2 regions of the Sulfuritalea sp. genome follow, and region 1 is predicted to be linked to the other one. Evidence: predicted binding sites of a transcription regulator. Region 1 holds the regulator's gene; the other holds the start of a gene.
The links. Region 1 encodes sigma-54, which starts transcription at its own class of promoters, with help from an activator protein. Its sites were predicted from a motif close to TGGCACNNTTCCTGCT; they were not measured.
Positions count from the first base shown of each region.

Region 2: the regulator sigma-54 is predicted to act here: its motif matches at 2,606-2,621, upstream of nifH (nitrogenase iron protein).

Region 1 covers NZ_JASJPC010000033.1:140,818-144,965, reverse strand. Annotated here, with positions in the region: gene hprK (HPr(Ser) kinase/phosphatase) at 1-117, opposite strand, end outside; gene ptsN (PTS IIA-like nitrogen regulatory protein PtsN) at 102-560, opposite strand; gene hpf (ribosome hibernation-promoting factor, HPF/YfiA family) at 699-1,013, opposite strand; gene RMO95_RS15240 (RNA polymerase factor sigma-54) at 1,040-2,491, opposite strand; gene lptB (LPS export ABC transporter ATP-binding protein) at 2,491-3,234, opposite strand; gene RMO95_RS15230 (regulatory protein RecX) at 3,300-3,749, opposite strand; gene recA (recombinase RecA) at 3,829-4,148, opposite strand, start outside.
Region 2 covers NZ_JASJPC010000001.1:92,366-96,513, forward strand. Annotated here, with positions in the region: gene nifD (nitrogenase molybdenum-iron protein alpha chain) at 79-1,560, opposite strand; gene nifH (nitrogenase iron protein) at 1,631-2,515, opposite strand; gene RMO95_RS00520 (NAD(+)--dinitrogen-reductase ADP-D-ribosyltransferase) at 2,650-3,585, shown strand; gene RMO95_RS00525 (SIR2 family protein) at 3,799-4,148, shown strand, end outside.

The sequences.
Region 1 (4,148 bases):
TGACACCACATGTTCGGTGGTGCATATCGCGCGCGTCATGGGGCCGCTGACCCACGAGAGCTGGAGCCGCTCGCGGTTACGTTCGAACAGCTGGGAAACGACTAATTGGCGTGCCAATTGGCAAAAAGGCCGTGCAGCGCCGCGCTATCGGCGGCTGTGGCGAGTTGTTCGCGAAAAGCCCGGTCGGAGAACATCTGCGCCAGTTCGGAGAGCAGTTGCAGATGGTGCTCGTTGGCCGCTTCGGGCACCAGCAGCACGAATATCAGGCCGACCGGCTTGCCGTCCGGCGCGTCGAACTGCACCGGCGAGTCGAGGCGGACAAAGGCGCCGAGCGGGGCCTTGAGACCCTTGATGCGCCCGTGGGGAATCGCGATACCCTGACCAAGGCCGGTCGAGCCCAGCTTTTCGCGCGCGAACAGGGCGTCGTAGACCGTGCTGCGGGCGACGCCGTGATGATTTTCAAAAAGAATACCGACCTGCTCGAATACGCGCTTCTTGCTGCTGGCGTCGAGGTTTGCCACCACGTTGTCGAGTGGCAGCAGGCTGGCGATCTGATTCATGGTGGAAGCAATTCGGCGATGGGCGGAGGTTGCGGCGGCGCGCAGTATAACGCTATCCGGCGGATACCGTTCCCGGCGCAAGCGCACCGGGACATAACACGCTGCCGCGGCCGGTTCGCCCAACTTGCCGCTACGGGCCTATTCGACCTGCGGGCGCTTGTCGTGGGTGTGGTCGGAGACCTTTTCCTTGTGCTTGACCACCTGGCGGTCGAGCTTGTCGGCCACCAGGTCGATGGCAGCGTAAAGATCGGCGTCGATGGCATCGGCGAAGATGTCCTTGCCTTTGACGTGCAGGGTGACTTCCGCTTTTTGCTGCAGCTTTTCAACCGACAGGATGACGTGCGAACTGGTCACCTGATCAAAATGCCGCAGTACTCGATCGAGTTTGCCCGTGACGTATTCGCGAATGGCCGGAGTGACTTCGATGTGGTGGCCGGTAATGTTGAGATTCATGATGTCTCCTTGTCAGACGTATTTTCTCAGAGAACTTTTCTGAGGTTGACCGGCGGGATATTGAGCAGTTCGCGGTACTTCGCTACGGTGCGACGCGCCACGACGATGCCCTGCTCGCCGAGGATTTCCGCAAGACGGGCGTCCGAGAGCGGCTTCTTGCCGTCCTCGGCGCCGACCAATTGCTTGATCAGCGCCCGAATTGCGGTTGAGGAGGCCGCGCCGCCGGTATCGGTGGCGACGTGGCTGCCAAAAAAGTATTTGAGTTCGTAGATGCCGCGCGGACTCGCCAGGTATTTCTGGGTCGTCACGCGCGAAATGGTCGATTCGTGAAGGCTGACGGTTTCCGCGATCTCGCGCAGGGTCAGCGGCCGCATCGCGACTTCGCCGTGGTCGAAGAAGGCCCGCTGGCGGTCGACGATGGCTTGCGACACCCGCAGGATGGTGTCGAAGCGCTGCTGCACGTTCTTGATCAGCCACTTGGCTTCCTGCAACTGGCTGGCCAGTCCGGTCGAGGACGCGTTGCCGCCGCGGTGGCGCTGCAGGATGTCGGCGTAGAGCCGGTTGATGCGCAGGCGCGGCATGGCCTCGCGGTTGAGGCTGACGACCCAGCGGTCGTGCAGTTTTTTCACCGCCACGTCCGGCACCACGTAGCGCGTATCGATCGGCGCGTATTGCGCGCCGGGACGTGGATTGAGGGAGCGGATCAGGGTTTGCGCCGCGCGCAGCTCGTCGTCGTCGCAGCCCAGGGATTTCTTGATGCGTGCGAAATCGCGCGCGGCCAGATGCTCGAGGTGCTTGTCGACTATGGCCAGCGCCAATTGGCGCGAGGCCGATTCCGGCAGGAATTTCAGTTGCAGCGACAGGCATTCCTGCGCGCTGCGCGCGCCGATGCCCGGCGGATCGAGGTTCTGCAGATGGCGCAGGGCGATGCCGAGTTCCTCCAGCAGGGCTTCGCGCACTTCGTCGTCGTCGGCGACCAGCAGATCGATCAACTCGTCCAGCGGCTGGGTCAGGTAGCCGTCGTCGTTCAGGGCTTCGATCAGGAAGCCGACCAGTGCCCGCTCGCGGTCGGGCAACTGGGTCATCGCCACCTGGGTCGCCAGATGCTCGCGCAAGGAGCTTGAACTGGCCTGGGATTCGCCGCTGTCGAGATCGTCGTCGTTGGGATCGCGCTGGCCATGGCTGCCGGAAAAGTCCATGCCCCAGCCTTCATCGTCGCCGCCCCGCGGTTCCTGGCGTTCGTCGCTTTCGGTCGGCGTCACGGTTTGCGGCGTCGCCAGCCCATCGCCTGTGGCACCGAGGCTGAATGCAGCCGGCTCGCCGGGATCGTCGCGTTCCAGCAGGGGATTTTCCTGCAAGGCCTGGTCGATCTCGGCATTCAACTCCAGAGTCGACAACTGCAACAGCCGGATCGACTGCTGCAACTGCGGCGTCAGTGCCAAGTGCTGCGATAGCCTGAGCTGGAGTCCTTGTTTCATCACATTCTGAAGTGCTCGCCGAGATAAACCCGACGCACACTTTCATTATCGACTATCTCGGCCGGCTGTCCAGCGGCAAGCACTTCGCCGGCGTTGATGATGGTGGCGCGATCGCAAATGCCCAGGGTTTCGCGCACGTTATGGTCGGTGATCAATACGCCGATGCCGCTTTCCTTGAGATAGCGGATGATCTTCTGGATGTCGATCACGGCGATCGGGTCGACGCCGGCAAAGGGTTCGTCGAGCAGGATGAAACGCGGGCTGGTCGCCAGCGCGCGGGCAATCTCGACGCGGCGGCGCTCGCCGCCAGAGAGCGAGGCCGCCAGATTCTTGCGGATGTGGGTGATGTGCAGTTCCTGCAGCAGGGTTTCTTCGCGCTCGTCGATTGCGGCATCGTCGAGATCCTGCAGTTCCAGCACGGCGCGCACGTTTTCCGACACCGTGAGTTTGCGAAACACCGAATTTTCCTGCGGCAGGTAGGACAGGCCCAGTCTGGCGCGCTGGTGGATCGGCATGTGGGTCAGGCGCAGTTTCTCTTCCCCGCTTTCGATGCGAATCTCGCCGCCATCGGCGGCGACCAGGCCGACGATCATGTAGAAGCAGGTGGTCTTGCCGGCGCCGTTGGGCCCGAGCAGGCCCACCACTTCGCCGGCGGCGACTTCGAAGGAGACGTCGGTCACCACGGTCTGCGACTTGTACTTCTTGCGCAGATTGTGGGCCGAGAGCGTGGCGACCGGAGTCATTACGACAGGCGGCGGCACAGCTTCGCTGTCATAGCCGAGAGGGATCTGGTCGGCGGCGTCGAACTTCATTCGCCTTCGGCCTCCAGCGGCTGCTTGAGCAAACGACGGACGACGTCGCCGGCAAAGCCCCGGCTTTGCAGGAAGCGCGCCTGGCGCGCCCATTCCTTGGGGTTGGTCGGCGCGGCGGAAAACTTGCGGCTCCAGGCGGCACGCGCGCGTTCGATCTCGTCGGGCAGGTCGGCCTGCGCCAGTTGTTCGTCGATCATCTCGGGCGCCACGCCGCGGGTCTTGAGCTGATGGCGCAGGCGCGAGGTGCCAAGCCGCGCGGCATTGCTGCGCAAATAGCTTTCGGCCGTACGGCTGTCGGACTGCAGTTGCGAGGACTCCATGTCAGCCAGTACCGCGGCGATCTCCTCCGGCGTGCCCAGCCCTGCCAGCTTGCGCGCCAGTTCGGCGCGGGTATGCTCGCGCCGGGCCAGCAGCCTGATCGCCTGCTGGCGCAATTCATTCGACATGGTGGCGACCGCGACAGGCGCGGCAAGAGCGGTTCGACAAGATGCTTGCCCTCGGCGGATACTCGGTCAAGTACCGCGCCTAGCTGCCTTTCACTGCTTCGGGGGTGCCCAGCGCCGCGACGCCGACGGCCTCGCGCACCCGGTTTTCGATTTCCACGGCGATTTCGGCATGCTCGCGCAGGAACTCGCGCGCGTTGTCCTTGCCCTGGCCGATCTTCTCGCCCTTGTAGGCGTACCAGGCGCCGGATTTCTCGACGATCTTGTGCTCGACGCCAAGTTCGACGATCTCGCCCTGGCGCGAAATGCCTTCCCCGTAGAGGATGTCGAAATGCGCCTCGCGGAAAGGCGGGGCGACCTTGTTCTTGACCACTTTGACCTTGGTTTCGTTGCCGATCACCT
Region 2 (4,148 bases), on a different contig from region 1:
GATCACAGAGGACACAGAGTTAAAGGCAAGGCGCAAGGGTTTTCTCTGTGCTCTCTGTGTCCTCTGTGGCTAATGGCTTTACGCAGCTTTCGGCAGTTCTTCAGTCTCGGCTTCCGGCTGCTTCAGCCAGGGCGCGACCTGCTTGGTCCAGCACGGATTGGAAATCGCCATGTCCATGTCGCGGGCGAAGATGGCGAAGCCGTCGTAGCCGTGATAGGGACCGGAATAATCCCAGGAGTGCATCTGGCGCAGCGGGATGCCCATTTTCTGGAACACGTACTTTTCCTTGATGCCGGAACCGACCAGGTCGGGCTTCAGTTTCTTGACGAACTCCTCCAGCTCGAAGCCATTGGCATCGTCATAGAGCAGCGTGGCGTTGCCCATGTCCTTGATGGTGCGGTCGTAGTCGTCGTTGTGGCCGAACTCGTAGCCGGTGCCGATGACTTCCATGCCGAGGTCCTCGTAGGCGCCGATCACATGGCGCGGACGCAGGCCGCCCACATACAGCATCACGGTCTTGCCCTGCAGACGCGGCTTGAACTTGGCGATCACGGCTTCCATCATCGGCTGGTATTTGGCGATCACGCGCTCGGCGCCGGCCTTGATGGTGTCGTCGAAATGCGCGGCGATGGCACGCAGGGATTCGGCGATCTTGGTCGGGCCGAAGAAGTTGTATTCGAGCCACGGTATGCCGTACTTCTCTTCCATGTGGCGGCTGATGTAGTTCATCGAGCGGTAGCAGTGCAGCAGGTTCAGCTTCACCTTCGGCGTCTTTTCCATTTCCGCCAGGGTGCCGTCGCCCGACCACTGGGCCACCACGCGCAGGCCCATTTCCTCGATCAGGATGCGCGAGGCCCAGGCGTCGCCGCCGATGTTGTAGTCGCCGATGATCGACACGTCATAAGGCGTGGACTCGAAGGGCTGGCCGTCGCGCGCGTCGAGCACCCAGTCGCGGATCGCGTCGTTGGCGATGTGGTGGCCGAGCGACTGCGAGACGCCGCGGAAACCTTCGCAGCGCACCGGGACGATGGGCTTCTCGATTTCCTTGGCGGCCTTCTTGGCCACCGCCTCGATGTCGTCGCCGATCAGGCCGATCGGGCATTCCGACTGCACCGAGATGCCCTTGTGCAGCGGGAACAACTGTTCGATTTCGCCGATCAGCTTGGTCAGCTTCTTGTCGCCGCCGAAGACGATGTCCTTCTCCTGGAAATCCGAGGTGAAGTTCATGGTGCCGAAGGTGTCCACGCCGGTGGTGCCGACGTAGTAGTTGCGGCGTCCGGCGCGCGAATACTGGCCGCAGCCGACGGGGCCGTGCGAGATGTGGATCATGTCCTTGATCGGCCCCCAGACCACTCCCTTGGAGCCGGCGTAGGCGCAGCCGCGCACGGTCATCACGCCGGGCAGCGACTTGCGGTTGGAGGTGATGCACTTCTTCGATTGGTCGACCGACTGGTCGTTGACCGCCAGGTGCTTGGCGCGGTCCTTCTTCGCCTTCTCGGGATAGACCTCGAGCACCTCCTGGATCAGGGCCTCGGTCTGTTCGCGTGTCAATGTAGACATATGCTTCTCCTTGTGGGGCGCCGGCACTCATGCGTGCACGGCGCCCGTGAAATTACGGAGGAATACTTCGTCAGGCGGCGGCGAGTTCCGCCGCGGTCTTGCCGATGATGGCGGTGTCTTCGACGTCCATGATGCCGAACTCCATCAGCAGCGCTTCGAGCTCGTCCATGGTGATCGGGGTCGGGATCACGAACTTCTTGTTCTCCACGATCTTGTTCGCCAGGGAGCGGTATTCGTCGGCCTGCTTGTGCGTCGGGTCGTACTCGATCACTGTCATGCGGCGGATTTCGGCGTGCTGCACGGCGTTGTCGCGCGGAATGAAATGGATCATCTGGCTGCCCAGCTTTTCGGCCAGGGCGATGATCAGTTCGTCTTCGCGGTCGGTGTTGCGGCTGTTGCAGATCAGGCCGGCCAGACGCACGCCGCCCGAGTTGGCGTATTTGACGATGCCCTTGGCGATGTTGTTGGCGGCATACATGGCCATCATTTCGCCGGAGCAGACGATGTAGATTTCCTGCGCCTTGTTCTCGCGGATCGGCATGGCGAAACCGCCGCAGACCACGTCGCCGAGCACGTCGTAGAAAACGAAGTCGAGGTCGTCGGTATAGGCGCCTTCTTCCTCAAGGAAGTTGATCGCGGTGATCACGCCGCGGCCGGCACAGCCGACACCGGGCTCCGGGCCGCCGGATTCGACGCACTTGATGCCGCCGTAGCCGACCGACAGCACGTCTTCCAGTTCGAGGTCTTCCACCGAACCGGCTTCCGCCGCCAGTTCCATGACCGAGTTCTGCGCCTTGGCGTGCAGGATCAGGCGGGTGGAGTCGGCCTTGGGATCGCAGCCGACGATCATCACCTTCTTGCCGGCTTCGGCCAGCGCGGCGACGAGATTTTGCGTGGTGGTAGACTTGCCGATACCGCCTTTGCCATAGATGGCGGCCTGACGAAGTTTTGCCATGATGCGCTCTCCTTGTTGAGGTCCTGCGTTGAAGTCCTGCGTTGAATTCTTTGGAGCCGGGTTGAATTCCCATGCTCACGGCAGGACTACTGCACGGAGCGTGCCAGCCGCTGTGAATTCCCGTAAACCCTGACGTGACAAGGATTCCCGCGATACCCGAGGTATCCGCTGCGGCTTCGATGTGCGACATCGACGCGCAAGTTTGTAGCGGCTCCGACAAGGGAGACCCACCCGCGCCGGCCTTGCCGAAATCGGTTCGGCTGCCGATCAACCGCTGCAACCTGCCCGCATCCATCCTCGGCGGCCTCACCTACCAGCGCGCGCCGGCGGCGCTCGCCATCGACGGCGTCGCCGCCCTGCACCGCCCTTTGTTCGAACTGCTCGACGAGATCGAAGCCGCCGCGGAACGGTCGCAACGTTTCGTCGGCTACATGGAGGCGCACTTCCGCCTGAGCCATCCCGAGGAAGCCGGGCTCACCGAGCACCAGCCGAAATCGCGTGCCAGGGCCAGCTACCTGCGCATGGTGCGCGGCTGGGCCTTCGACCCCGACGGCCGCGAGGCCGCCGTGCTCAAAGGCTGGGTCGAGTCACGCTTCGGCCTGATGCCGCGCCACCACGGTGATTCGCTGCGCGAACCCGGCAGCGCCGCCTGGCAGCGCTATGTCGAGATGCGTGCCGCCGGCCTCTACGGCACCAACGCGCTCGAATCCCAGCTCGACCTGCTCTACGCCTACTGCCAGTACGAACTTACGCGGCAGTTTCCGCAGCGCAGCCACATCCGCCTGTATCGCGGCGTCAATCGCCTGAGCGACCACGAGATCATCGCCGACGACGATGTCCACAGCGGACCCGAGGCCAACTCATTTGACAAAGTGGTGCTGCTCAACAACATCAGTTCCTTCTCGCGCTCGCGCGAGCGCGCCGGCGAGTTCGGCGACAGCATCCTCAGCGTCGACGTGCCGCTGCCCAAGCTGGCCTTCTACAGCCAACTGCTGCCCGGCATGCTCAAGGCCGAAGACGAATACGTGGTGATCGGCGGCCTCTACCGGGTGAGGCTGGCGAGCACCTGATCGCCGCAGTTCAATCTCCCTTCCCTTCAAGGCGAGGGCCGGGGGGATAGTGACGTAACCGCGTGGAAATCACCACCAATCGCCGTCCCGCCAGCGCCAACTCTTGTCTTGTAGCAAGTCCGACAATCAATCCGCAAGCCCTTGCCAGCACAGGCCTTCACCCCGGGTGCGCTTCTTGCACGAACACACCTACCCCACCCGGAGCACACCAAAATGATCCCTACAGAACTCCTCGACCAATGGCAGGCCGGCCTGACCGACGGCAGCATCGTTCCCTATCTCGGCCCCGGCGTCCTCGCCGGCGTCACATCGAAACTCGACGGACGACCGATCCCGGCCACCGGCGAGCAACTGATCCTGGCCATGAACAACGGCCAGCCGATGGCGCCGAAACTCATGTACGAATTCCCCCGCGCCGCCATGAACATCGAACTCAAGCGCGGCCGCAGCACCGTCACGCGCTTCCTCGACGCCACCTATGCCACCAGCAAATGGACGCGCGCCGCGCTGCACGACTGGCTAGCCGAAATCGCCCCGCCCTACGTGATCGACATCAACCGCGA